4 regions of the Bacillus sp. SRL337 genome follow, and region 1 is predicted to be linked to each of the others. Evidence: predicted binding sites of a transcription regulator. Region 1 holds the regulator's gene; each other region holds the start of a gene.
What was found. The regulator LexA, encoded in region 1, represses DNA repair genes until DNA is damaged. The targets are predictions, from matches to a motif close to CGAACATATGTTCG.

Region 1 (7,459 bases):
CCTGCAGTTCTACTTCAATATACCTGTCCAGTAACCGAATCATGGCAGTGTTTTTTCCACAGGAAGATTCAATGTAAAAATGATTATTGTTTTGCATGTATTCCCGTTTGGGTGCAAGCGCTTGTGAGATGGCTCGATTAAAAGGCAGAAACGGTATGGAACGGGTAATATAAAGTATTTGCAGCTTCACTACTTCTTCCAAGGGCCCTCTTGCAGATCCGCCTTCACGAAATAAGTTGAAAAACGATCGCTCTCTTCCATAAAAATAATCAGCAATTTCATTTTCTATCCAATAGAGCCGGTAGGATTTCATTACTCTTCCTCCCCTAAGCTTGTCCTTTTTTCCAGTATAAAGAACAAGTCAAGGTAAGATTGTTGAAAGTTGTTGAGAAACTTCACTTTTTTTGTCGAACGTGTTTACAAATAGAAAAAAGTTGTTCGGCTTGCCAGTAAAGAAACTGAAAGCTGCTGAAAAACAGCAGCTTTCAAGTTCTTCTATTGAATTTTATTTTTCAAGCAAAGCTTTCACTCGAGAAACTACATTATTTACAGTAAAACCGTACTCTTCCATGATTTTTTCTCCGGGAGCTGAAGCACCGAATCCATTGATAGCCAGGATATCTCCTTCATCTCCTGCATATCGGTCCCATCCAAACGGTGCAGCCACTTCAATTGCAAGACGCTTTTTAACCGCTTTTGGAATGATGGACTCTTTATATTCCTTGGATTGCTCTTCAAATCGATCCCAAGAAGGCATACTGATGACAGAAACGGAAATTCCATCTTTGGCAAGTACTGCCTGTGCATCAACTGCAAGATTGACCTCAGAACCAGAAGCAAGGAGTAGTGCATCCGGCTGTTCTTTTCCAGCAGGTGAAACAACATAAGCTCCCTTTTCGACTCCTGCTTGCGCCTTAGCGTCCGTGCCTTTCAAAGTAGGCAGGTTCTGTCTTGTTAACACAAGTGCTGTCGGCTTATCTTTTGATGTCAAAGCTGTGCGCCAGGCAGCGGCAGTTTCATTACCATCTGCTGGACGGATGACAGAAAGGTTCGGCATTGCTCTCAATGAAGCAAGCTGTTCTACCGGTTCATGCGTAGGACCATCTTCACCGACAGCGATACTGTCATGTGTGAACACATAAGTTACAGGCAGTCCCATAAGAGCAGCGAGACGGATTGCCGGTCTTAGGTAGTCAGAAAACACAAAGAATGTACCACCGAAAACATTGACTCCGCCATGAAGCGCCATTCCGTTCATTGCTGCACCCATACCGAACTCACGTACACCGAACCAAATATTCCGGCCATCGTAAGATTCAGGTGTGAAGTCACTTTGGCCTTTTATCATTGTTTTGTTGGATCCAGCAAGATCTGCAGAACCACCAATCAATGTCGGCATGTTCTTCGCAATGGCATTCATTACTTCACCGGAAGAGGCACGGCTTGCCAGACTTTTACCCTCTTCATAAACTGGGATTTCTTTATCCCATCCTTCAGGAATTTCACCCTTCATTGCAGAATCGAATTGCGCTGCAAGTTCTGGATATTTCTCTTTATATTGAGAGAACATCTCTTCCCATTCCTGTTCTTTCTTCTGTCCTGCATCTACGATTTGCTCCTGGAAGCGTTCTTGAACTTCAGAAGGTACATGGAAATCCTTCTCGAAAGTCCATTTGTATGCCTCTTTAGTCAATTTCATTTCATCTTCACCAAGAGGCGCGCCATGAACATCGGATTTACCAGATTTATTTGGAGCACCATAGCCGATGACAGTCTTCACTTCAATCAATGCCGGACGAGCTTCATCCATTCTTGCCTCTTCCAATGCTTTAGCAATGGATTCTGTATCGTTTCCGTCTTCTACACGGATGTACTGCCAGCCATATGATTTAAAGCGTCCTTCGACATTTTCTGAAAATGATTTATCTAAATCACCATCTAGTGAAATGTCGTTGGAGTCATACATAACAACTAGCCGTCCAAGCTTCAAATGGGCAGCAAGTGATGCTGCTTCAGACGAGATGCCTTCCATCAAGTCTCCATCACCACAAATACTGTATGTATAGTGATCCACTACATTAAAATTGTCGCGGTTGTAAACAGAAGCAAGATGACGTTCTGCCATTGCCATTCCGACTGACATAGCAAGTCCTTGTCCAAGTGGACCGGTCGTTGCTTCCACACCAGGAGTATGACCGTATTCAGGATGTCCTGGTGTTTTGCTTCCCCACTGTCTGAATTGTTTCAGGTCTTCCATCGAAACATCATAACCTGACAGATGTAACAAACTGTAAAGAAGCATAGATCCATGTCCTGCTGAAAGAACAAATCTATCTCTGTTATACCATTCTGGATTCTTTGGGTTATGGTTCATCACTTTGGACCAAAGAGCATAGGCCATAGGCGCAGCGCCCATTGGCATTCCCGGGTGACCGGAATTTGCTTTTTCAATAGCATCTATTGAAAGTGTCCTTATTGTATTAATGGCTAATTGATCAGTTACATCAAACATTAATCAACATCCTTCCTTTTTTCAGTTACTACTTGTTAATATTAATATTCTTACCCAGTTTATACAACTGATTTGTTCACCACAAAGCTTGCAGCACCTGCGTTGAAAGCGTTTACTTTATTGATTTGAAAGCCTTTTCTTCATTATAAAAATTATTTTCTACAATCCGAGAAAGTGCGGAATTTTTTTCGAAAACATCGAATATATCCATTTTCAGTCATATAAAAACTCGTGTTACATACTATAGAATGCTCCTTTTTATAGCCCTAATACCCTATTTAAAGATCATTAATTATAAGAAAGAAAAAAACATGCAATATGCAGGTTTCAGCTTGAAGGCGAAGTACAGTATTCGGACCATATCTACTGGCTTTTTCCGTATTTTGAAGTTGTAAATACTGTTCAGCTAAAAAATGGGGTGGTTAGAATGGAAAGTTGATTTCTGCTACAGGCACAAGACTCCGCTTCAATCAACCCTTTTTAAACTTAGCTGGTATTGACGCCGAACCTTTGAAAAAATCTGTGGGGGATTCAATATATTATCAAAACATGTAGAAGATGGAAGAGATTATCAGATTGAGATGGTTGCACTGGATCAGTTGGTCCTGCAAGACCAGTTAGGAAGGAAGGTTGAACAAACCAATTGATATTTAAAGGTGTAAGAACTGTCCATTACTAAAAAATGTACACAAAGTCAAAACCATACCGAAATGAGTCATCGACACCTTTGCCGGGACTACATTAACGAGGTTAAACATCTGAGGCATACTGATTCCACGCAGCGGAAAAAACGATTGAATGAGTTTTTGCTCATGCTACGTTTGCTTCCATAAATCTAAAGGAATAGGCAAACTGGACATGGAGGGGCCCATGTCCAGTTGGATCTTCACCTTTATCTCCTCAAAAAAGAAACTAACCCGACTTCAACCAATTGGTCGAAGTCGGGTTAGTCTACAGTCTTAAACATGCACTATGCGTGTTTTTTCACTGAAGTTGAGAGTGGGCAACTATTAATGAAGTTTTTTGTTTTTTTGGATTTCCCTTACCTTTTCAGGGGTCACCTCATTGCCCTCCGGGTCAAACATTCTTGTATTTTCGATAGTAGATCTCATTGAGTTCCTGAATGTTTCCAAGTACTCTTTACGTAGATTAGTTTGTTCCTTTGCCTCGGCAGGTGTGAGACCTTTAGCTTTTGCTTTTTTGGCAAGTGTATTGATCCGTGCCATTTTCTCCTTTGATAGCATAGTCTGTTTCCCCTCTCCTTTTTGTCGTATAATAAAAAGCACTAAAAGATCAGTGCTTTGATTTAATCAGAATTAACGCTCGAATATCGACATGTTACTAAAAATAAGGGGAAAATACAAGTATCAGGCTTCCTCAGAGGAGTTCACGAATTCTTGATATCTCCTGTGCACAGTCGCTTTGGAAATATTATAACCAAAACCTCTTAATGTTGCTGCAATTTCTGCGAAAGTTAATTTATTGTCTCTCAGTCTGACAATTTCTTCAACTGGGATTTCAATTCGTTCGCGGCCTTCTCCGTTACCTTTGTTCTTCAAATTCCTGTGAGGTTCATATCCTTTTTCTACGGCCCTTCTCATGCCGCGTTTAATTTTCAAATTATGCAGCTTTCGCTGATGCTCCTCTACCATGCTGACAATTTGGAGAACCATGGAATCTGATTCAGAAAGATGAAGTTCTCCATTGTGTGATATGCTGAAAATCTTCACCCCTTCTTTCATTATGCAGTGGATAAGGGCAATCTTGGCATTTCCCCTGCCGATTCTGGTTTCATCCTGAATGAGGACCGCTTCTATTTTTTCCTTCTTTAAAAGGTCAAGCAGTTCCAGGACACCATCCCTGTCCAATTCATAGCCGCTCGCTTGATCCTTGATGATATGCTCAACCTCAAAATTGAAATTACCAGCCAGTTTTAGTAGTTCTTCCTCCTGTCTCTGGAGGGATGATTCCTGTGTATCTTTCTTTGTACTGACCCTGCAATATATTGCTGCTCTCATCATTCATACTCCTATTCTTTTCCGCTTGCAAGTTCATAACTGCTGTCGTTAATATGAATTGGTTTCCCGCCAGGAATTATCAATGAGTCACCCGGTTGTATTATGTCTGTTGCGAGATTATTATTTTCGCTTACCCATTCCACCAAATCTTTTGTAGACATATTATAGTCATCAGAGAGTTCCTCTGCAATCGTCCAGATCGAGTCACCTTCTTGAACTGTCACTTTTTGATAAGAGTCACCTGCTCCTATCTTCATCAATGCAACTGCCCCCATAATCACTGCTAATCCCATTAGAAGGATAACATAAGAATAATTTCTCCAGATAGATACCATTACACTATTACCTCCGTACGAATGTTTGTTCGCTTTTGTTGATTTGATTATAATACGAACACTCGTTTGGTGTCAACATTTATTCGAACTTATGTTTGTATCACCTTGGGAGTCATGCTATAATGGGAACAAAAGATCGGTTTAGAGGTGGAATAAATGACAAAATTATCAAAAAGGCAGCAGGATATCCTTCAATATATCAAAGAAGAAGTCAAATTAAAGGGATACCCTCCTTCCGTTAGAGAAATCGGTGAAGCTGTCGGCCTGGCTTCCAGCTCCACTGTCCATGGTCACCTTGCAAGATTGGAAAGCAAGGGATTGATTAGAAGAGACCCTACAAAGCCAAGGGCGATTGAAGTATTGAACCTGGAAGAAGATTCGATCCCGAGGCAAGCTGCCGTTAACGTTCCTTTAATTGGGAAGGTAACAGCCGGGCAGCCGATTACGGCTATTGAAAATGTAGAAGAATTTTTCCCGCTGCCCCAGCACCTTGCTCCATCAGATGAACAAGTTTTCATGCTTGAAATCATGGGTGATAGTATGATAGAAGCCGGGATCCTTGACGGAGACTATGTAATTGTCCGTCAGCAGCAAACCGCCAATAACGGAGATATAGTGGTGGCCATGACAGAGGAAGACGAAGCAACAGTCAAACGCTTCTTTAAGGAGCAGGATTTTTTCCGCCTTCAGCCTGAAAACTCTTCTATGGCGCCAATCATTTTACGTCATGTTTCCATTTTGGGTAAAGTCATCGGAGTATACCGCCAAATTCATTAATATAAAAAATCCAGGCTGATTCAGCCTGGATTTTTTATATTATATTACTAGATTTAAAGCCTTTATAATAGTATTTTTACACTGTGGCCAAGATCAATTTACCATTCGACTTTCTTCCCTTCCAGAATCCTCTCCGAATGATAAGCCTTTGAATTTTTCCAGATGCTGTTTTTGGCAATTCTTTTACAAAGGTAATGCCTTTTGGCGTTTTATATTCGGTTCGTTTCTCTTTAAAAACTGGTTCAGCTCTTCTCCTGAAACACTATGTCCATTCCGCAAATGGCCGTCTGCACGAGGAAATTCACGCCATTTTTCATGATACTCAGCCACAGCGGCTGCTTCTAAGATACTTTCATGTTCATACGGGACTTCTTCCTCTTCAATGAAAGGTATAGTGACGACTACACCTGATTCCATAACGGCCGCTTCTTTCCACCCTATTCTCTGAAGATTCACGAGTCTGGCAGTTCTTTCAGCTTGAGTCCAATCGTATGTATAGTATTTTTTCACAGCCTTACCGTATCTGCTCAATATTTCTTAAGCTGAGGGCAACATATGATTTCATTTGCCTATTTCCCCTTTCATTCGGATGACTTTTCCATCCAGCTCTGGACCCATTTCTTTCATTCCAATCTTCTTGTAGAATCTTCTGGCAGGAATATTGGCCGGGGAAACTCTCAGGTGGTACTCTCTTCCATTTTTCCCCCTGAAAAATCGAAGAGCATATTGATGAATATCGTTACCCACCCCCTTTTGCCGGTAATCGGACTTCAAATAAAATAAATGGATATACCCGATAGGTCGACCTTCATGCTCTCTAGTGGATAGTTCCAGCTGACCAACTGGTTCCCACTCCCATCCCCTTCCTCCACCATTACAAATCCTTCAGGAAATTCGATAATTTTCTTTTTTAGCCACCTCAGATACTCTTCTTCATCAAACCAGAAAGTATCATTAAAACTTACTGCAAATGAATCCCTCCTGAAGTGTGGGTCACAACCTGTTCTTGTACTTCCAAATCAATCGTCCTAAACTGCATTGAAAGAATCACCCCTTATATTATGACAATCATTATTCCAAACTTCAGAATAGTCCGCAATAAAAAGGTGTATAAAAAACACCTGCACTTGAATGCAGGTGTTTAAAAATTAATTTTCCAGAACTAGTTCCGCCACACATTCCACGTGGACTGTATGAGGGAAAAGGTCAACCGGCTGAACGCCTTTCAAGCTGTAGCCGAACTGCTCCAATTCTTTAATGTCGGTTGCAAAAGTATCTGGATTACAAGATACGTAGACAATTCGCTCAGGCTGAGAACGGCCGATTCTTCTCATTACCTTTCCGCCAGCCCCTGAACGCGGTGGATCAAGAAGCAGTAATTCCGGTGTGCCGAAAGTCTCCAGGATTTGGTCAATTCCCTTTCGTGCATCTTTCGCAAGGAAGGTAGTATTGTGGATACTATTATCTTGGGCATTTCGTTTTGCAGACTCAATGGAGCTTTCCACGATTTCAATTCCTGCAAGCTTACCAACACGGTTCGCAAAAGGAAGAGAGAATGTTCCAACTCCGCAGAATAGGTCAATCATCTTTTCCGTTTCCTTCGGTTTACCCATTTCGACAGCAAGGTCTACCAGTTTCTGCGCCTGTACAGGGTTGGTTTGGAAGAACGTATCGAACCATAGACGGAAGCGATAGCCGTCCATCTCATCATATATAAAGTCACGGCCTGAAAGAACATGGGTATTTTCAGATTGAGTTCTGTCTGCCCAATCCCTGTTTTCCAGCCATAACAAGCTTTTCACTTTCGGGAACTTCTT
Region 2 (7,459 bases), 1.4 Mb from region 1:
AGGACAATCGTCTTTCCTGCAAAATAGGAATCGACATCTTCCACTTTTACAGGCTTCGGCCCTTTATAGTCTGTATTGACTCCTGCCGCTTTCAGTTCTCCGATCAATTCAGCCACTTCTTCTTTTTCAAAGTATGCAACAACAGCCTCTGCCATCTTATCGCCAATTTCATTGACAGCAATCAATTGTTCCTTGGATGCATCCTTTAAATGATCAATGGTTCCAAATTCCTGTGAGAGTGTCTTGGCTGCTTTGGCCCCCACATGGCGGATCCCCAAGCCGAATAGCAGCCTTTCCAAAGAGTTGGATTTTGAGGTTTCTATGGCTTTCAGCAAATTATCGACCGATTTTTCACCCATTCTCTCCAACTGCAGAAGCTGCTCCCTTTCAAGACGGTAAATATCGGCTACATCGACAATCAAGCCTTCTTTGAAAAGCTGGCTGATGACTTTTTCACCCAGTCCATCGATATTCATCGCATTCCGGGAAACGAAGTGGATCAGCCCTTCCCTGATCTGTGCAGGACACTTTGGGTTAATACAGCGAAGCGCAACCTCTTCTTCAAGTCTGACAAGGCCGCTCCCGCATTCAGGGCATTTTTCAGGCATGTGGAAATTCCGCTCTTCTCCGGTACGCCGTTCTTCGAGGACATTCACCACTTCCGGGATGATATCTCCTGCCTTTTTGACGACCACATAGTCACCGATCTTGATATCCTTTTCCCTGATAAGGTCTTCATTATGCAGAGAGGCCCGTTGTACAGTCGTACCGGCAACCCTGACCGGTTCAAGGATGGCGGTAGGTGTCACAACACCCGTTCTGCCGACACTTAATTCAATGTCCTTCAGCAGCGTCACCACTTCTTCTGCCGGAAATTTGTAGGCGATCGCCCATCTGGGACTCTTCGCTGTTGTACCAAGCTCCTGCTGCAGTTCCAGGGAATCAACCTTGATGACGATTCCATCAATGTCATAAGGAAGATCCGGCCGTCTTTCCACCCATCCCTCTACGTATCGAATGACTTCCTCGATGTCCTGGCATCTTCTTCTTTCTTTATTGGTCTTGAAACCCAGGTTATCTAAAAGGTCCAGCCCTTCACTGTGTGAAACGACACCTGTTCCGCCTGTATCTGCAATGGAATAGAGGAAAATATCCAGATTACGCGAAGCCGCAATGCGCGGATCGAGCTGGCGCAATGACCCGGCAGCAGCGTTGCGGGGATTCGCAAACGGCTCCTCTTCCCGCTCTTCCTTGGCCTTATTCAATGCTTCAAACGACTTCTTCGGCATGAAGGCTTCCCCTCTTACCTCCATTGTCAAAGGTTCAGAAATCCGAAGCGGTATCGACTTGATAGTTTTCAGATTTGCTGTGATATCCTCACCAATCGTTCCGTCTCCCCTTGTCGCCCCTTGGCTGAAAAGGCCGTCTTCGTAGCGGAGGGAAACCGCAAGTCCATCAATTTTCAGTTCGCAGACATAGGAATAGCCCTCACCTGCTGCCTGGCGGACTTTACGGTCGAAGTCCCTCAGGTCTTCTTCGTTAAAAGCATTGCCAAGACTGAGCATCGGCGTCCTGTGCTCGACTTTTTGAAAAGCTTCCAGAATGCTTCCGCCAACCCGCTGTGTCGGTGAGTCTGGTGATTTCAACTCAGGGAATTCAGCCTCGATATCAATCAGCTCATTCAATAACCGGTCATATTCTGCATCCGGCACTGAAGGCTTGTCCAGCACATGGTATTCATAACTATATTGGTTTAAAAGATTATGAAGGTCGCTAACTTTTTGTTCGGCGCTTTTGATCTCCACAATAACAGCCCTTTCTCATGCAAATTATACTTTTTCGACAGGAGCAAACTTCGCCAAAAGGCGTTTGATGCCCGTTGGACTTGGAAATGCGATATCAAGCTCCATTCCGTCTCCGCTGCCTTTTACACTGACAACCGTGCCGGTGCCCCACTTTTTATGCGAAGCCTTGTCACCGACCTGCCAGGAAATCCCTTCACCGCCAGTTGTCGTTGGAACAGGACGGGAGACAGGTTTCCTTCTTGCAGGCTGCTGAGTCCTTGCTGGTGCTGCCTTGCCGCCCGATGAGAATGGGCTTCTTTTTTCCGGCTCGAAGTTATCAATGAGATCTTCAGGAATTTCGGCAATGAACCTGGAGACCGGGTTCATTTTCGTCTGCCCGTATAATGTCCTCATTTGGGCATTGGTCATGAATAATTCCTCTTCAGCCCTGGTAATTCCTACATAGGCCAGGCGGCGCTCTTCTTCCATTTCCTCTTCATCCATAAGCGACCTGCTGTGCGGAAAGACTCCTTCTTCCAGCCCCATCAGGAAGACCACAGGAAATTCGAGTCCTTTGGCAGCATGGAGGGTCATCAAGATGACCGCGTCTTTCGGCTGTTCATCATCATCAAGCTTATCGATATCCGCCACAAGTGCAAGGTCTGTCAGGAAGGCAACCAATGATTTGTCATCATTGCTTTCTTCAAAACTCTTTGTGACAGATAAGAACTCATCGATGTTTTCCAGTCGGCTTTGTGCTTCGATTGATTTTTCCGCTTTCAGCATTTCTCTATAGCCGGACTTTTCAAGGATTTCTTCCACCAGTTCGGTTACAGAAAGATACTCCTGCATCTGAGTATAGCCTTTCACAAGTTCCTTGAATTCAATAACAGACTTGGTGATTTTCGGGCTGAGGCCGATAAAATCAGCTTCCTCAAGGGCCTGCATCATCGACAGGTCATTCATTGCCGCATAGTTAGCGACCTTATCAAGCGAAGTCGAACCGATGCCGCGTTTCGGGACATTGATGACGCGGCGCAAGCTGATGTCATCATCAGGGTTGGCGATCAGTCTTAAATAGGCAAGGATATCCTTGATCTCTTTACGGTCGTAGAACTTGACGCCTCCTACGATGCTGTATTCAATATTGGATTTTAAAAGAATTTCCTCCATTACACGGGACTGTGCGTTGGTTCGGTAAAGAATGGCAAACTCGGAAAATTTTCTTTTGCCGCTGTCTGTCATTTCTTTGATTTTACCAGCAACGAACTGTGCTTCCGACTGCTCGCTGTCTCCTCTGTAATAGGTGATTTTCTCTCCTTGGTCATTTTCAGTCCAAAGGTTTTTCGGTTTGCGGTTCATGTTCTTTTGGATGACATCATTCGCTGCATGCAGGATTGTCTTCGTTGAACGGTAATTCTGCTCTAAGAGGATGACATTGGCTCTAGGATAGTCTTTTTCAAAAGAAAGGATATTTGCAATATCCGCTCCCCGCCAGCGGTAGATTGACTGGTCTGAATCCCCTACAACACATAGGTTTTGAAAGCGGGATGCCATCATTTTCACAAGCATATATTGCGCTCTGTTGGTATCCTGATACTCATCCACATGGATGTATTGGAATTTTCTTTGATAGAACTCGAGCACTTCCGGCACACGCTGGAACAATTGGATGGTTGTCATGATCAGGTCATCAAAATCCAGGGCCTGATTTTTGCGCAGGCGCTTTTGATATTCTTCATAGACGTCGGAAGTGACATTATCGTAGTAGCTCCCGGCTTCTTTAGAGAACTCTTCGGGCGTTTTCAGTTCATTTTTTGCTGAAGAAACCGAGCCGAGGATGGACCTTGGGTCAAATTTCTTCGGGTCGATATTTTTATCTTTCAGGATCGACTTGATGACGGATAACTGGTCCGTTGAATCAAGAATCGTGAAGTTTCGGTTAAAACCGATCCGGTCGATGTCACGTCTAAGGATGCGGACGCACATGGAGTGAAATGTGGAGATCCAGATTTCCTCGCCCACACCACCAAGGATGTTTCCGATCCGGTCTTTCATTTCTCTTGCGGCTTTGTTTGTAAAGGTGATCGCCAGGATGTTGTATGGGTTTACCCCTTTTTCCACCATCAGGTAGGCGATTCGGTGTGTCAGCACACGTGTCTTTCCGGAGCCGGCACCTGCCATAATCAAAAGCGGGCCTTCTGTTGCTTTTACAGCTTCAGCCTGCTGCGGATTCATTCCATTCAGTAATCGGTCTGTTAAAAATTGCATGTTTATTTTCCACCACCATAACGAACATTTGTTCTTATTATATCAAGTTCTGTTGTTTATATGAAGGACTGTTTATCCAATCTCCTGCTGATTGATTTTCGCTCCAGGTGTGTGACTCCGCGGGGCGGGCGTCAAGCCTCCTCGGCTGCGCCTGTGGGGTCTCGCCTGTCCCGCTAATCCCGCAGGAGGTCACTCACCTTCCGCTTCAATCAATACTTAGACCTCAGTAAAGAGGTAATACCAATTCTTAAAAGTATTTTTATTTTAGGAAGATAAATATACTTAAGCTGAGTTATCCGTGTGCGGGCGAAGATGTTCTTTTTTTAGGAACATAAATATATATTTAAACTGACTTAACGGCCTCTACGGTTTTCAACGCTGTTTTTAAATCCTTATAGAGGATATTCCCGACGACGATGACGTCTGCGTGCTGAGCCATTTCTTTTGCCTGCTGCGGGGTTTTGATACCTCCGCCGTAGAAGAATGTTGTGTTTTCGAGTACTCTCGCTGTTTCTTGGACATAGTCGATATCTCCGTACGTTCCGCTGTATTCAAGGTAGAAGATCGGCAGGTGAAACATTTTTTCGGCCATCAGTGCATAGGCAGCCACGTCTTCTTTCGTGAGATCCGTCTTGGCTCCTGTCAGCTTTGCAGCTTTGCATTCTCCGTTCAGTATGCAGTAGCCTTCCACCAGGATTTCGTCCCAGTTCATGATTTCCCCGTATTCTTTTACCGCCTGATGATGCAGGCCTTTCAGCCACATTGGGTCATCACTGTTCAATACCGTCGGGATGAAATAAAAATCAAATCCCGGTGTTAGAGATTCCATGTTGCTCACCTCAAGAGCACAGGGCACCGTGTACCTTCTGACTCTTGCCATGAGATCCAGGACCCCTTCAAGGGTGACATCATCGGTCCCGCCGATAATCACTGCGTCGGTTTCCGATTCACAAATTTTCTCCAGATCTTCATCGCTGATTTCCTTGGCGGGGTCGAGCTTAAATACATGGCGCCACTCTCTGACATCGTACATCCTTACTTCCTCCAATTCTTTCAATTCCATTTAAACATTATATCATTCCTGAAGCCAATTAACGAGGGAGCCTGAGTAGGAAGGTTTGGTTTATTCTGCTAATTACAATCCACACTTCAGCACATTAAAGCAGTGGGGGACTGTCCCCCACTGCTTTAATGTGCTAAAGTTATGCAACTAAAAAAAAGGGCCGCCTCCGCTTTTGTTCCGGGGCAGTCCTTTATCGGTTCCTATTCTTCTTCCTTTTGGCTGTCGACTCGGTCCAAAACCATCTGATAGGCGTCGTTTCCGTAGTTCAGGCAGCGTTTGACACGGGAAATGGTTGCTGTACTGGCGCCTGTTTCCGCCTCAATCTTGTGATAGGTTTTTCCTTCTTCAAGCATTCTTGCAACTTCCAGACGCTGTGCAAGGGACTGGATTTCATTGATAGTCGCTAAGTCATCAAAGAATCGATAGCATTCATCCATATCTTGCAGGGATAAAATCGCATTGAATAGCTGGTCCAATTCTTTACCTTTGATTTTATTGATTTGCATGATCATTTCTCCTTTTATTCCATTATTGTACTGTAACGAATTCTTCTAATCCGGGATTTTCAGGTATGATGTTGATCCATGTTTTTCCAGGTATGAATGCTGCCTCTCCGGCAGGAACGATTCTTCCGTTCTTATTCTCCCACTGGGCTTTCACCAATTTCCCCTGCTGCAAGAGATACGCATTTCCGCCTGACTCAAGGTCAATGCTCCTGCGCCCATAATCATCAATAATGTTGTGCGGTGCTTCCACAATCAAGATATTGTCAAGCTGAACGAGATCACCCGTTTCATAATCTGCCAGAGGCTCTCCATCAGATATCCTGCTGTATTTTTGAGTCTCCTGGTCATATTCATAAACCGGTGAGAATGATGGATTATCATAATAGGAAACTTTGACGGATGCTGCATCCTCTCCGGATACTTCTTTCGATTTCATGAAATCGGAAGAAGCAGGAGGAGTAGCCATTTGGGCCCCGACCTGTTCTGCACCTTTTTCAATATTATCAAAGGAGATATAAGAATTATGAGGAGCCACACGGAAGTCTGCCCGTTTAAATAACGTTCCGTCGTATTGCATTCCATTGATGTTGTCGATTGTCCCGCTTGTCAGCATTTCCTTCGCATCAGGGCTGTAGCCGTGCGCTACAAAAAAGCTGTCATACCCCTGAGCCAATTGAATGAAGTAATCACGCGCGCTTCTTACCGGTCCGACTTTTTCCGGCACTTCACTTTGGAAAATGGCAACAAACCTGGTGACATCGCCTTCTGCAAGCACTTCATGGATCACATCTGCTTTATAAAGGCCGCTTTGCGGCCGGGCCTTTGGATGGTTATTTACCACCACGGCCACCGCTCTTTGCGAAGCTTCTTCATCCGCACTGACTCCTGTCAGCGGATATTGATATGGTGATTCTGCTTCTTCATTTTTCCCTTGATTGGCAGCATCATTTTGTTCCGTATTATTTTTTGCTGTGTTATCGTTAGTCTCGGTTGTTTCATTATCAGAACTGCACGCTGTCAACAGTAAAGCGGTCATGGCCGCTATCGCAGTTTTTTTCCACATCTAAGAAATACACCCCTAAACCAATCTTTTATCTTTACTTTAACATTTTAACGCATTATCGTGGGAAAGAGTACAGTTTTCTTCATAACGTCATATATTCCCCTCTGTGTGACCCGTATATAAGGAAGATGTGTAGACTGCAGGAACAAGAGCGTGTATACGGGATCACTGAAAGAGTAGCCTCTGGCAAAAAGAAGTTCCTTCATTTCTTTCTCTTCTTCAATCAAGTCTTCCATTTTCTTATCAGACATGATGCCGCCAACAGTCAAAGGTAATTCATGTAGAACGTCCTGGTTTTCACTCAGGACAATGCCTCCTCCGATCTCCTTCATCCTGTTAAAAGCATGCATCATATCTCGTTTGTCTTTACCGATCAAAATGATATCGCCTGTGTTGGAAAAAGAAGATGCGAATCCTTTCACTTTGGCAGCAAAACCTTTCAGCATCGTGCTGATCCTCCACTTGCCATTTCGATCGATCAGCATCAAAAAGCTTTCATCATGACTTTCCGATAATGCAACCTCTGAAGCATCAATCCCTACTGAATACGGCTTTGTGATGACTTCATTGACCATCTGAATTCCAAACGGCATGGAGAACTGAAGATCATCGTAGGTTAGATCCCACTGCATATTCAGTGGGCCAAGACCGAATTTTCCCCAGTCGGGCGAAGGAAAATCCCCCTGTGCGCCCTGCAAGGTTTTCACCCATTCCCCTTTGGCCAGGACGCCTGCAGGGGTCGGCTCTTCCTTGCTTTCAAGGAAGTTAATGT
Region 3 (7,459 bases), 2.1 Mb from region 1:
AGTTAGTCAATGAAACCACTCCCTTTTTGTGTTGTTAGCGGTAACAATCATTTTAAAAGAGAGTGGTTTTTTTTGTCTAATGAAACCGTTTATTTTACATATTATGGATAATCAACACCCGTGCTGTCCCCACTTGCTTTAAAGGACTAAAGTTTCTCTGCTTTTTGCATGTTATACGGGTGATCTGCGAAAGCTATGTAAAAATGTGCAGGGCAGGAGGGAATTGAAATGGCGGTTTGCAGCTTCAAGGAAAGGGAATTGTTTTTCGAAGACATCGGGGAAGGGACACCGATTGTACTGATCCATCCACCGGGACTCGGCCGGAAATCATTTATCTACCAAGACCCTTTAAAGGAACAGTTCCGCTTGATCGTTCCCGATCTTGGCGGGCAAGGCGATTCCTATAGTGAGGAGGACTACATAGGCATTGATACATATGTGGAGGAAATTAGGACGATTCTCGACCATCTTGCTATCAGCAAATGTGTTCTTCTGGGATACTCGGCTGGTGGAGTGGTTGCTCAGGAATTTACATTTAACTATATCGATAGGGTGGAGATCCTCGTCCTTGCCGGCGGTTATCCGAAAGCACAGACTGTCCGGCTTAAGGTGATGCATCTCCTCGGCATGAGGACCATACGAGAGCGGCCACAATTGATGATCAATGTTTTGGCGAAAGCCCATGCCAAGACCCCCGAAGCTGAGCAGGAGCTCCGGGAGCACATGGAGAAGGCCAACCGCAGCATTTGGTATCACTTTTATAAACAATCGTTATACTATAACTGTACGGACCGGATACTGGAACTGAAAGTGCCGCTGCTTTTGATTTACGGCGGCAAATCAGACTGGATCAATAACCAATATCGGTTATATAAAGAACATCCTCATCACGAGCTGGTCATTCTTGAAAAAGCAAAGCACCAGCTTCCGACCCTCTTTTCCAATTCTTTTAACAAAGCGGTATTTTATTATGTTAAAAAAATGTTGAAGAGGGAATGAAAAGAAGTATAATGAATGAAACCAGAAATAGAGACTAGTTTGACAGGGAGGAGAAATTATGGGGATCCATCATTATTTCAAAAGCCTTTCGGACGTAGAGAAACTTGTCCGCTGTCCGGGCAGATTCAAATATCAGGATCACAACGTCGCAAGCCATTCATTCAAGGTTACAAAAATTGCCCAGTTCCTTGGGACGGTAGAAGAGCATAAGGGAAATGCCGTCAACTGGAAAGCCCTCTATGAAAAAGCCTTGAACCATGACTATGCGGAACTGTTTACGGGAGATATCAAGACTCCTGTGAAGTATGCATCTGAAGAACTCCGACGGCTGTTCAGCGAGGTAGAGGAAGAAATGATCACCAAGTTCATTGATCAAGAGTTTCCTGAAGAATATCAGGAAGTATACCGGGAAAGGTTCAAGGAAGGAAAGGATTCAACCCTAGAAGGACGGATCCTCTCGGTTGCAGACAAAATCGACTTGCTCTACGAATCCTTCGGTGAAATTCAAAAAGGGAATCCTGAACCGCTTTTCCTTGAGATTTATGAAGAGGCGCTTGCCACAATCCTGAAATTCCGGGAAATGGATTCAGTTCAGTATTTCCTGAATGATATCCTGCCGGAAATGCTTTCGGAGAAAAATATTCCACATGAACAGCTTAGTGAAATGACGAAGAAGATTGTAGAAGGCTTCAACACATCGAAAGAATAAACTAACTCTTCCATTTCGTTTTTTGATAAGATATAAGTAACGGATTTTTTTGAGGAGAGAGTGAAATGATTTCGAAATATATATTGGGTTTATTCCTTCCCGGACTGCTCGTAGTCCTGTTCACGCGAGTAACTTATAACCATATTGTCGGTTTGGTATTGACGGTTGCCTTGATAGCGGCTTCCGTTTACAAAGGGTATACTGATACCTGGGCGTTGATTGTCGTGGATGCGGCATCCTTGACAGCAGGCTTTTGGTACAGCAATCGCATGAGAAACAAAGCGAGGAATAGCAGCTGATTATTCAGGTGCTTTTTTATTTTGCCTAAACGGCATTATGGATAACAATCATATTTTTGTGGATAAACATAAGTTATCCTCATGTTTCCATATATTAAGCAAGAAATACAAACAGGTTATTAACAACTTATGTTACTTATCAACATTTAATCCACATTACCCACATGGTATCCACAAACTTATTAACAAGGAAACAGCTATTTCTTCCAGAATTCATTTACTATCAGAGAAAGGGAGAGATTTTACATGTACAAAAGCCTTGTTTCCTGGGTCGAAACTATAAAAGATAAGAATCATAGTTCGGGTACTGCATTGTTTATCATTAAAAATAACCGCACGGTGCTCGAACATTACAGCGGCCGCCTATCTAATGCCCCTGATGCCCTTCCAGTCACAAGCAGCACGAGATTCAACATTGCCTCCGCCCGCAAAAGCTACCTGGGACTTGCGGCGGCTTATGCGGTTTATGAAAGGAAACTTGGAAGCCTTGATGATCCAGCTGCGATTTATTTTCCAGAGGTTGACCGTGATTTGCTTGGGAACACAACCATTCGTCACCTTGTGACCCATTCTCATGGCCTGCATCAGGATCAGGAAGGCTTGCCATACCGTGAGTTTCCTCCAGGAGAGGATTGGGCGTACCGCGGTATCAATGTGTCTATGGTGGCTGAATTGATTGAAAGACTATATGGGAAAAGTTTTCCACATCTTCTTAAGGAAAGAGTGTTTGATCCCCTGGGGTTAAATCAAACAGGCTGGGAAACAACCCGGAATGAAAATCTGGCGGAAGTGATTGTGAATCCTGAAGAAGAAGCGAGTTCCAGTCTGGGCACTACGACTAATGGAATGGAGTCCAATCTCTTCGTGTCTGCGAGGGACCTCGCTCTCTGGGGAAATCTTCATATCAATATGGGGAAAGCGAATGGAAAACAAATCGTGCCTAAGAAAGTCATTGAACTTGCCGCTTCAATTCAAAGTCCTTCATATAAAAATAAAGAACTGCCCCAAAACGGATTTTTCTGGTATGTACAAGGGGAGCCTGCTGCTCAAAGTGAAATGGGTGAGCGAGTGCCAAAGGGATCCTACCAGATCCTTGGAGTTACCGGTCCGACCATTCTGGTGATTCCTGAGCATCAGGCGGTAATCGTCAAGATGTATAACAAACGTTACAACTATGGCGGCAAAAATTATCTTCCCTATTTGAGAGAGTTCAGTAATCTCGCAGCAGACTGTCTGAAGAGGGAGGAAGTCCGTTGAAAAAGTGGAATGAAATGTTGGTGGAAACACATCGAGGCACTTTTGAAGTTTTTACTGCAGGAGAAGGAGAACCATTGTGTGTCACACACCTCTATTCTGATTTTAACGATACTGGTGATTATTTTGCCGAAGAATTTACAGATAGCCACAAGGTGATTTTGGTGAATCTCCGCGAGGCGGGAAACTCGGAGAAAGCACATGAGCATTATGAGCTGAGCATGCTTGAAACCACTTTTGACCTGGATGCGATCCGGGAATCGTTAGGGTATGTTGAATGGATCTTTGCCGGTCACTCGACAGGGGGTATACTGGCAATGGTATACGGCATCTATTTTTCGGACAGCTTGAAAGGAATCATAGCAGTTGGAGCTGCCGCCAGAGATTACTATGCTTTTTCAAAAAACTGCATCTACCATTCTAGTCATCCACAGTTCCAGGTCATGCAGGACTTTAACAGAAGACTTAAGCAAAAGGACTTATCAGCAGAGGAGAGGAGAGAGTTATCGATCAACAGGACAAAACTGTCACTCTGCAAACCTGAAAACTATCATGAATATTTCAATAAGAATATACATAAAGGAATATCGGCCGTCCGCATGAACTTCATGAACAGGGAATTCCAGTTGTTTGATGTTACCAGGAAACTGCAGCTGATCACTGCGCCAACGATGATCATGTGCGGGGAGCATGATGTTCAATGTCCACTGGAGTACTCCTTGGAAATGGCCGAAGGTATCCCGGAAGCAGAGCTGGCTGTGTTTAAAAACAGCAGCCATTATCCTTTTTTAGAAGAAAACGACCTCTTTCATGAGAAAGTATCTTCCTTTTTAAAGAGGATTTGACTGGACTGATGCCGGTCTTTTTTTTAATATATAATGGGAGGAAACACGAACTTTTGTTCGCTTAATAATGGTTTTTTGCCTCCTCCTTATGGTAAAATGAGAATATTGAACAGAGAGGCTTTAGAGAATGAGCTAACAGGGTATATTTGATATAGATAAGTCTATTCGAACGGGAGGCAGGATGGTGAAAGATCAATTTAAATTACAATCGAAATACCAGCCGCAGGGTGACCAGCCGGCAGCCATCAAGGAAATTACCCAAGGCATCCGCGATGGAAAACGGCATCAGACCTTGCTTGGGGCAACAGGAACAGGGAAAACCTTCACTGTTTCCAATGTCATTGAGGAAATCAACAAGCCGACTTTGGTGATTGCCCATAACAAAACCCTTGCCGGACAGCTTTATAGCGAGTTCAAGGAATTTTTCCCTGACAATGCAGTTGAGTATTTTGTCAGTTACTATGATTATTATCAGCCGGAAGCCTATGTTCCGCAGACAGATACATTCATTGAAAAGGATGCAAGCATCAATGATGAGATCGATAAGCTGAGGCACTCGGCCACATCCTCATTGTTTGAACGTAAGGATGTCATCATCATTGCCAGTGTTTCCTGTATTTACGGCCTGGGCTCGCCTGAGGAATACCGCGACTTGGTTGTCTCCTTAAGAGTAGGGATGGAAATAGAACGGAATCAGCTGCTCCGTAAGCTGGTGGATGTTCAGTATGCACGGAATGACATCGACTTTAAGCGCGGGACATTCAGGGTCCGCGGGGATGTTGTTGAAATCTTTCCTGCTTCCAAAGATGAACATTGCATGCGGATTGAATTTTTCGGAGACGAAATCGACCGTATCCGGGAGGTTGATTCACTGACGGGTGAAATCATCGGCGAGCGGGATCATGTCGCGATCTTTCCGGCATCCCACTTCGTTACCCGTGAAGAGAAAATGAAGGTTGCCATCGAAAATATTGAGCAGGAGCTGGAGGAACAGCTGAAAGTGATGAGGGAAGAAAACAAACTCCTCGAAGCCCAGCGTTTGGAGCAAAGAACCCGATACGACCTTGAAATGATGAGGGAAATGGGCTTTTGTTCGGGCATCGAGAACTATTCCCGTCACCTGACTCTTCGTCCTGCCGGATCGACACCTTATACTCTTATCGATTATTTTCCGGATGACTTTTTGATTGTCATCGATGAGTCGCATGTGACACTCCCGCAAATCAGGGGAATGTTCAACGGCGACCAGGCCCGGAAGAAAGTCCTTGTCGATCATGGATTCCGGCTGCCGTCGGCAATGGATAACCGGCCGCTTAGATTTGAAGAATTTGAACGAAAATCTAATCAGCTTGTCTATGTATCCGCGACACCGGGTCCTTATGAAGAAGAGCACAGCCCTGAGATGATTCAGCAGATCATCCGCCCGACCGGCTTGCTCGATCCGGAAATCGATGTCCGTCCGATCGAGGGGCAGATTGATGACCTTATCGGTGAAATCAACGAGCGAATTGAGAAAAACGAACGCGTCCTGGTCACGACCTTGACGAAAAAGATGTCTGAGGATCTGTCCGCGTACCTGAAGGAAATCGGAATCAAAGTACAGTATCTTCATTCAGAGATCAAAACACTTGAGCGGATCGAAATCATCAGGGACCTCAGGATGGGAAAATATGATGTCCTTGTCGGGATCAACCTTTTGAGAGAGGGACTCGATATCCCGGAAGTTTCGCTGGTGACGATTTTGGACGCCGATAAGGAAGGGTTCCTCCGTTCCGAGCGTTCCCTTATCCAGACAATCGGACGGGCTGCCCGTAATGCCAATGGACATGTCATCATGTATGCAGATAAGGTTACCGATTCGATGCAAAAGGCATTGGATGAAACAAGTCGCCGCCGGGAAATCCAAATCGAATATAACGAAAAGCACGGAATCACACCGCAGACAATCCAGAAAAATATTCCGAACCTTATCCGTGCTACCCATGCGGCAGAAGAGCAGGAAGAATATGCTGGACCGCAAAAGAAAGTTGCAAAGCTTACGAAACCAGAGAGAGAAAAGCTTATAGCCAGCTTAGAAGGAGAAATGAAGGAGGCAGCGAGAGCGCTGGACTTCGAGCGTGCCGCCCAGCTGCGTGACACGATTCTAGAGTTAAAAGCGGAAGGATGACCGGTAAATGGCAAAAGATCAAATTGTAGTACAAGGAGCTAGAGCACATAATCTAAAAAACCTGGATGTCACCATTCCAAGGGATAAGCTGGTCGTATTGACAGGCTTATCCGGATCCGGTAAATCTTCCTTGGCCTTCGATACCATTTATGCCGAGGGGCAAAGAAGGTATGTCGAGTCGCTGTCTGCCTACGCGAGACAGTTTCTCGGTCAAATGGATAAACCGGATGTGGATGCGATCGAAGGATTGTCCCCGGCAATCTCGATTGACCAGAAGACAACAAGCAAAAATCCCCGATCCACAGTAGGGACGGTAACAGAAATTTATGACTACCTGCGTTTGTTATATGCCCGTGTCGGCAGACCGGTCTGCCCTATTCACGGGATTGAAATAAGCTCGCAGACCATCCAGCAAATGGTCGACAGGATCTTGGAATATCCTGAGCGTACAAAGCTTCAAGTCCTGGCGCCGATTGTATCAGGGAGAAAAGGTACTCATGCGAAAACCCTTGAAGATATCAAAAAGCAGGGGTATGTAAGGGTGCGCATCAATGGAGAGGTCATTGACCTTGGAGATGATATCGAACTTGAAAAGAATAAAAAGCATGATATAGAGGTCATCATTGACCGTGTCGTTGTGAAGGAAGGTGTGGAGGCGCGGCTTTCTGACTCTCTTGAAACGGCTTTGCGCCTTGCTGATGGACGGGTGATCATTGATGTCATTGGTGAAGAAGAACTGTTATTCAGCGAGCATCATGCCTGCCCGGAATGCGGATTTTCCATCGGTGAACTGGAGCCGAGGATGTTCTCATTCAACAGCCCGTTCGGTGCCTGCCCGAGCTGTGATGGGCTTGGTTCGAAGCTTGAAGTGGACAAGGAACTCATCATCCCTATTGGGGAAAAGACGTTAAACGAGAATGCCATTGCACCATGGGAACCAACAAGTTCACAGTACTATCCACAGTTATTAAAGGCAGTCTGCAACCACTTTGGGATTGATATGGATATCCCGGTGCAGGATCTGCCGAAGCACCAGCTTGATAAGATTTTATATGGCTCAAACGGTGAAGAAGTTTACTTCCGATATGAAAATGACTGGGGACAGGTCAGGGAGAACTACATCCAATTTGAGGGTGTCGTCAGTAACGTAGAACGGCGCTACAAAGAGACAAGTTCCGACTATATC
Region 4 (7,459 bases), 1.3 Mb from region 1:
GAATTGCTGACGGGGCAATGATGTCTCCCTCGAGCACAGCCTTTCTGCCTGCATGAGCCAATTGTATCCCTACATGTGCTCCTTGTTCTTTCATGAGGGAGACAAGTTCTTTCAGTCCCTCGACATGTTCATCGCTCCAGATGCCTAGATCCTGGGGGGAAATACGTCCCTGAGGCGTGACGGCAGTGGCTTCCTGGATGATAAGCCCTGCACCGCCGACTGCTCTGCTTGTATAGTGGGTTTTATGCCAGTTCTCGACTTTTCCATCCTCGTTATGGGAAGAGTACATGCACATTGGCGCCATCACAATTCTGTTTTTCAAGGTAATATCTTTGATTTTATATGGTTCAAATAATTTGGCTGACATTGTATCCGCTCCTTTTTACTATTTCGCCTTCCTAAATACACGCTTATTATATCAGCAGGGAATTTTCTGAAAAAGAATTTTGCCTTACTCATCGATTTTGCTGCGAAGGTCTTTTAAGGAATATTTGGTGCCTCTCCAAATGACACCTCCGCGTACAAATGTAAGGACAACGGCCCTGATGATGCTGAAAATGAAGATCAGGGCCGTTATAGGCAGCACGAAAAATAAAGTTGGATGGAAGTCTGTCATTTTTTTAATCACCAGCATATAGCTAAAACAAATCAGGGCAATCACCGTTAAACTCAGCAACCGTACAGCAGGGTCCGCGGCCGGGAGGGTCAAAAAGGGAAAGACCTGAGAAAAGAATACTCCTGCGACTGCCAGGATCACCATTGAGTAACGGTAGTACAGACCTGCAAAGGTGTTTTTCTCCAAGCCCTGTAAGGCCGATTGCAAGGTCGGATACCATTCCACGCTGAGAAGGCTGATGGCGGTTACCATTCTCTGAGTTAATTGATGTTCCTTTATCTTAGCTCCAAGCTGGAGGTCATCATCCGGCCTGTTTCGTAAACTTTCATGCGTTCCAATGGTTTCATAGGCCTTGCGTGTGATCAGGTTGAATGCACCGATTCCCATTCCGATAGAGGAGCTTGGATCATTCGCCTTCCATGGCCTCTTGTAATAGGTGAACCCAAACAGGAAAAAGGCGATGAATGTCTTCAGCCAAAAACCTTTGGCAGTCAAAGAAGGCGCTGCCGTCAAATGATCCGCTGCTTTTGTCTCCAGCATCCTAACTGCTTTTGAGGCCGAGTCCGGATGAAAATGCACATCGGCATCGGTAAATAGAAGCAGATTCCCTTCAGAGAGAAGATATCCCTGATAAAGCGCATGGTTTTTTCCAAGCCATCCTTTCGGGAGTTCTGTCAAATGCAGTGTTTTAATTCTGTGATCCATTTGGGCAACCCGTTCCACTTCTTCACCGGTACTATCCGTCGAGCGGTCATTCACGATGATCCATTCGATGTTTTTATAATTCAGCTGAAGCTGTGTCTGAATGCTCGTTCCGATGGTATGTGCTTCGTTGCGGGCAGGAATAATAATGGAAATGAGAGGGCCGTCATGAACTGCATCCGCTTTCTCCAATGAATCAATTCTTCGCAGTCCCCAGTATATATTTGAGCTTAAAATGAGCCATCCTATACTATTTACGATCAGTAATGTGACAAGCATTGATCACTTCTCCCATGCATTAATTGCGATTACCCTCTATTGTAGCAATTCATGATCCGATATGCAGTGTTTTGTCATTATCCTCACTGCATTACGGGGAAAATCGGGTTTTCCATGACAATAGTTAAGAAAAGGAGTAAAATAAAGGAATGAATGATCATTCATTTTCAAATACATATAAAGTGGTGAATGGATATGAATGCCAATTGGGCTGGAGATATAGCGAAAATTATACTGCCGACTCCCTTTGCAGTCGGGGATGTCAATGTCTACCTCGTGAAAGGAGAGGCGCTGAGCCTCATCGACGTCGGCCCGCAAACCAAAGAAGCAAAGGAAATCCTGGATAGGAACCTTATGGAACTGGGATATTCGATTGGGGATATTGAACAGGTGATACTGACTCACCATCATCCGGACCATGCGGGAATGCTGGATTGGATGCCTGATCACATTGACATCATCGGGCACCCCGCCAATGAAAGATGGCTGGTGAGGCGGGATGATTTTTTTGAAGAGCATGACCGGTTTTATGTAAAATTATTTTTGCAGGCCGGACTGCCTCAGGAGTACTTACCATTTATCAAAAAAATCAGGTCTCCCCTGAAGTTTATGGGAAACAGGGGATTGACCTCTGTGCTCAAAGAGGGGAATCCTATTCCCGGGATGGGGGAATGGACTGTCCTGGATACACCGGGCCATGCCCAAAGCCATATCTCTTTTTGGCGTGAAAAGGATGGAATGATGATTGCCGGGGACCATCTGTTGGCACACATTTCCCCAAATCCGCTGATTGAACCTCCAGAAAAAGAGGGGGAGGAGAGACCGAAGCCTCAGCTTCAATATAATCGTTCTCTCAAGGAACTCTTGCAAATGGACATCAGCATCGCCTATACAGGTCATGGAGAAGAAATAACGGAGGTTCATCCTCTTATACGGAAGCGGCTGAAAAAACAGCATGAACGGGCCATGCATGTAAAAGAATTAGTAAAAAATGATCCTCAGACTCTCTTTTCTGTTTGCCAAAAGTTGTTCCCAACTGTGTACCAAAAAGAATTGGGGCTGACTCTGTCCGAAACACAGGCTCAAATTGATTATTTGGAAGCAAGACAGGAGATCTTCCGGGAAGAGCGGGACGGCGTCTTGTTCTATTATTGTTAAAAAGAAGGTGAAACGGTGAATCAGCGTTTAAAGAATAAAAATATTGTCATCACAGGAGCATCCGGGGGAATAGGAGAAAAGATTGCGCTCAAAGCAGCAGAACGGGGAGCAAATATCGTGCTGCTTGCCCGCAATGGCGAACGTCTTAAAGAGATTCAGCTGAAAGTCCAGGAAAAATATAAGGTGAAAGCCTTCGTCCACAGTGTGGATGTATCGGATTTTGAATCCCTTCCGTCGATTTTTCAGTCGATTTATAGAGAGGTTGAGAATGTCGATATCCTTGTCAATAATGCCGGTTATGGAATTTTTGATGAGGCCGACCAGGCAAGCTTTGAGGACATCAAAGGAATGTTTGAGGTCAATGTCCTCGGACTGATCGCCTGTACGAAACACGTACTGCCGATCATGAAAAAAAGAAACTCGGGACACATCATTAACATTGCATCCCAGGCAGGCAAGCTTGCCACTCCAAAATCGAGTGCATATTCTGCCTCCAAGCATGCTGTTCTCGGCTTTACGAACAGCCTGCGGATGGAGGCCGCCTCTTCCAGCATCTATGTAACGGCGGTCAACCCGGGCCCTATAGCCACCAATTTCTTCAATGTGGCAGACCGCTCCGGCACCTATGCTAAAAATGTGGAACGCTTCATGCTGGATCCCGATGCAGTCGCTGAAAAAATTGTGGACAAGATGCTGACCAATACGCGCGAAATTAATCTGCCCCGCTGGATGAATGCCGGCAGCGTCCTGTATACCCTTTTTCCGGGAATTGTGGAGCGTCTCGGAAAAAATGCTTTCTTTAAGAAATAAATTTTACGGCCAGCCTTGGAGAATCCGGGGCTGGTTTTGTTTGTTTTTTGGTCGTGGATGTTTGTTTATTCGGATGGTTTTTGGAAATGCGTGTTCCATAATGGGGTGATTAGGCGGAAACGTCCGGTTCTTGAGAGTGAGTTATTGTATAACGGGGGTGATTAGCGTGTGAACGTCCGGTTATAGAAGGAGATCCGGTTTAAAACGGGGTGATTAGGCGGGAAACACCCGGTTATAGAAGGAGATCCGGTTTAAAACAGGGTGATTAGCGAGAAACACCCGGTTCTAGAGAGTGAGTTATTGTATAACGGGGTGATTAGCGTGTGAACGTCCGGTTATAGAGAGAGAGTTGTTGTTTAGCGGGGTGATTAGCGCGGGTTATAGAAGGAGATCCGGTTTAAAACGGGGTGATTAGGCGAGAAACACCCGGTTATAGAAAGTGATCCGGTTTAAAACGGGGTGATTAGCGAGGAAACACCCGGTTATAGAAGGAGGTCCGGTTTAAAACGGGGTGATTAGGCGGGAAACACCCGGTTATAGAAGGAGATCCAGTTTAGAACGGGGTGATTAGGCGAGAAACACCGGTTATAGAAAGTGATCCGGTTTAAAACGGGGTGATTAGGCGGGAAACACCCGGTTATAGAAGGAGATCCGGTTTAAAACGGGGTGATTAGGCGGGAAACACCCGGTTATAGAAGGAGATCCAGTTTAGAACGGGGTGATTAGGCGAGAAACACCGGGTTATAGAAGGAGATCCAGTTTAGAATGGGGTGATTAGGCGGGAAACACCGGGTTATAGAAGGAGATCCGGTTTAAAACGGGGTGATTAGGCGGGAAACCCCCGGTTATAGAAGGAGATCCAGTTTAGAACGGGGTGATTAGGCGAGAAACACCGGGTTATAGAAGGAGATCCAGTTTAGAATGGGGTGATTAGCGAGGAAACCCCGGTTATAGAAGGAGATCCGCTTACATAATAGCCGCGCACCTGCAGGGGCACACCGCCATCCTTGCGATCACCCGATCAAAAACCCATATAACACATTCTGCCAAAGCCTTCATTTCACTATTTTCCTCCTTTAACCTCAATTGTCCATTATGTGCTGATTCTCCTTTTTTGACCATAATCTCAAAATTTTTCTCTTTGTACCAACAAATAATATTTGAAAACGAACGTATATTCGTATACAATTTTAGATAAAATAGAACGAATGTTCCCTAAGAGAAAGGAGCGGAAATAATGACTGTCGAATACGGTGAGCTTCCCGACCAGAAGATTTTATGCATCGATATGAAGAGTTTTTATGCAAGCTGCTCGGCTGTCATGCGAGGACTTGATCCATTGGAATGTTACCTGGCTGTGGCAGGGAAACTGGATCGTCCGGGCAGCGTCATTTTGGCTGCTTCCCCAAAAGTGAAAAAGGAATTCGGCATCAAAACCGGTTCCCGCCTGTTTGAAGTGCCAAAGGACCCCAAAATCCTGGTGGTTGAACCCGCCATGGCCACCTACATCCGCATTTCCACTGAAATTACCCGTTTATTTCATCGGTATGTTCCCAAAGAAGCCATCCATACCTACAGTGTCGATGAAAGCTTTTTGAAGATAGATGGAACATCCAGCCTTTGGGGTGATGCCCATACTATCGCATGGAAAATCAAACAGGACATCGAAAGGGAATTCCAGCTCCCCTGCGCCATCGGAATCGGTCCGAATATGCTCATGTCAAAACTCTGCCTGGATCTGGAGGCAAAAAAGCATGGGGTTGCAGAATGGACTTACAAAGATGTCCCGGAAAAGTTATGGACGGTGTCTCCGCTGAGCGAAATGTGGGGGATCGGCAAGCGGCTTGAAAGGACCTTGAACCGGATGGGGATTTTCAATGTCGGCCAGCTTGCCAGATACGACCTGGAGAAATTAGAAAGCAAATTCGGGATCATGGGCAATCAGCTTTACTATCACGCCTGGGGGGTCGACCTTTCCGAAATCGGGGCACCGATCATGGAAGGGCAGGTCAGCTTTGGAAAAAGCCAGATCCTCCTTCGCGACTACAAAGAGGAAGAGGAAATCAAAAGTGTGATTCTTGAAATGTGTGAAGAAGTAGCCCGGCGGACACGGAATCACCGGCAGGCAGGACGGACGATCAGCTTTGGCGTCGGTTACAGCCAGGAGGAATTTGGAGGAGGCTTCCACCGGTCAAGGTCCATTGAGGAGCCTACGAACATCACCATGGACTTGTATAAAGTCTGCCTCGATCTTTTTAAAGAAAACTATAATGGCAAAACCGTCCGCAGCATTTCCATCAGCCTGGGAAACCTCTTCCCGGATGAAAGTATGCAGATCAGCTTATTTGAGCCGGACCGCTGGAAGAAGAGGGAGCTGGGCTATGTCGTTGACCAGATTCGCCATAAATACGGTTCAGGTTCCTTGCTTCGCGCGATTTCCTATACTGCTGCCGGAACTGCCAAGCATCGTGCGACCTTATTGGGAGGGCATAAGGCATAAGAGGCGGCAGGCCGGGCTGGGAAGATTAAATCCACTAAGAAAAAAAGAGGGAGGGTGGTAAAAATGAACCGCGACCGTGGAAGAATCAAGTGGACCTCCATGATGCTCCCGGAGCACGTGAAGGTGCTGAGGGACTGGGCGAAAGAAGACAGCTTTGAACAGCGGAAGAAGATCGACGAACAGCATCTTGAGGAATTGAATGAAGTTACAGCAGAAGCCATGGAGTTCAGCCGCCTGGTCACCATCACCCATTATGCCGGGCAGCGCCATCAATTGCTCATCGGCCGGATTCATTACTACGATGGGCTGAACAGTAAGATTCATGTAGTGGACCGCTTTGAAAAAACATCCTATCTGTCCATCCAAGATATAGTGGATATTCGTTTTACAGAAGAGTAAGAGCATTAAACTGTAAAGGCAGTTTTCGCTTAGATTGCTGCTTTCGGATATCCCTTGGATACTGGGGATCTTTTTTCTGAACAAGGAGAGCAGCTCTTTTCCTTCATGTTTGCGTAATTCATATTATGCAGCAGCAAGTTCAAGTAGAGCCGTTAAAAAAAAAGCTTGAAACAGAGGGATCCCTCTTGGTTCAGGCTTTTTGTTTGTATGGAAAGCTATAAAATTCTTGAGGTGCAGATAATAAAGATTCATTCTGCATCTAGCTCTAAGCACCTAGCCCCTCGGGGCATAAGCCAATCCGATAAGAAGGTTGAAAAGCAGCCTTCTTGTCAGCTCGTCTTATGCCTGTCGGGGCTGACCAAGGCGCTTGTGCTTTTGTTCTTCATTCCTTATCATCAAGGACTTTTTCTGCACGAACACATGATTCAAACTTGCCTTTATGAGAAGCGTCACAGAACGGCATTCTCGAAGACAGCCCGCAGCGGCAGAGAGAGAATACGCTCTTTGTTGGAAAAACGTTGCCTTCTGCATCTACAAGCTCAACATCGCCTGTCACCTTCAATGATCCATTATCGTTCACTTTAATTTGTGCTTTTGACATCTAACCATCCTTTCCATATGTAACAAAGATTCCCCACTTTGATAGTAAGTGGAAGGCGGAAAAAATGCAACCGTTTCTATCCGCTGCAACCAATCCAAAACAATGAATTTCCCGTTTCTATGTGATAAAATCAGGTCATACAGAAACGTTAGGGAGGCCCAGTAATGAACATCACGATTACCGATGAGGCACAAAAAGTTCTGAAGAATAGAATAGGCGATAAAGAAGGCTGTTTAAAGATAAAATACGAAACTGAAGGCTGCGGGTGTGTAATGAGCGGGATCCCTGTCCTGGAATATGTTCAACAAACAGGCGGCGATGATATTGAAATCGACACCGGTTCGATTCCCGTTATGGTCGAGAAGTCAAAACAGGTTTTTTATGATAAAGATTT

Region 2: the regulator LexA is predicted to act here: its motif matches at 4,077-4,090, upstream of pcrA (DNA helicase PcrA).
Region 3: the regulator LexA is predicted to act here: its motif matches at 4,153-4,166, upstream of uvrB (excinuclease ABC subunit UvrB).
Region 4: the regulator LexA is predicted to act here: its motif matches at 4,733-4,746, upstream of AC4E8A_RS15890 (Y-family DNA polymerase).

Annotation. Positions count from the first base shown of each region.
Region 1 covers NZ_OZ481793.1:1,823,883-1,831,341, reverse strand. The annotation lists gene sirA (sporulation inhibitor of replication protein SirA) at 1-313, opposite strand, end outside; gene tkt (transketolase) at 506-2,512, opposite strand; gene AC4E8A_RS08890 (DUF896 domain-containing protein) at 3,523-3,756, opposite strand; gene AC4E8A_RS08885 (YneB family resolvase-like protein) at 3,880-4,530, opposite strand; gene yneA (cell division suppressor protein YneA) at 4,542-4,865, opposite strand; gene lexA (transcriptional repressor LexA) at 5,022-5,642, shown strand; gene AC4E8A_RS08870 (hypothetical protein) at 5,826-6,173, opposite strand; gene AC4E8A_RS08865 (GNAT family N-acetyltransferase) at 6,204-6,431, opposite strand; gene rlmD (23S rRNA (uracil(1939)-C(5))-methyltransferase RlmD) at 6,791-7,459, opposite strand, start outside.
Region 2 covers NZ_OZ481793.1:379,243-386,701, reverse strand. The annotation lists gene ligA (NAD-dependent DNA ligase LigA) at 1-1,805, opposite strand, end outside; gene pcrA (DNA helicase PcrA) at 1,830-4,055, opposite strand; gene pcrB (heptaprenylglyceryl phosphate synthase) at 4,399-5,088, opposite strand; gene AC4E8A_RS01920 (YerC/YecD family TrpR-related protein) at 5,319-5,624, opposite strand; gene AC4E8A_RS01915 (DUF3048 domain-containing protein) at 5,647-6,687, opposite strand; gene AC4E8A_RS01910 (adenine deaminase C-terminal domain-containing protein) at 6,735-7,459, opposite strand, start outside.
Region 3 covers NZ_OZ481793.1:3,941,802-3,949,260, reverse strand. The annotation lists gene AC4E8A_RS19980 (IS4 family transposase) at 1-19, opposite strand, end outside; gene AC4E8A_RS19975 (alpha/beta fold hydrolase) at 229-999, shown strand; gene AC4E8A_RS19970 (HD domain-containing protein) at 1,058-1,708, shown strand; gene AC4E8A_RS19965 (CsbA family protein) at 1,774-2,007, shown strand; gene AC4E8A_RS19960 (serine hydrolase domain-containing protein) at 2,254-3,264, shown strand; gene AC4E8A_RS19955 (alpha/beta fold hydrolase) at 3,261-4,106, shown strand; gene uvrB (excinuclease ABC subunit UvrB) at 4,291-6,273, shown strand; gene uvrA (excinuclease ABC subunit UvrA) at 6,281-7,459, shown strand, end outside.
Region 4 covers NZ_OZ481793.1:3,107,001-3,114,459, reverse strand. The annotation lists gene namA (NADPH dehydrogenase NamA) at 1-367, opposite strand, end outside; gene AC4E8A_RS15905 (glycosyltransferase) at 452-1,597, opposite strand; gene AC4E8A_RS15900 (MBL fold metallo-hydrolase) at 1,793-2,755, shown strand; gene AC4E8A_RS15895 (SDR family NAD(P)-dependent oxidoreductase) at 2,771-3,565, shown strand; gene AC4E8A_RS15890 (Y-family DNA polymerase) at 4,803-6,065, shown strand; gene AC4E8A_RS15885 (YolD-like family protein) at 6,129-6,464, shown strand; gene AC4E8A_RS15880 (CDGSH iron-sulfur domain-containing protein) at 6,847-7,065, opposite strand; gene AC4E8A_RS15875 (iron-sulfur cluster biosynthesis family protein) at 7,230-7,459, shown strand, end outside.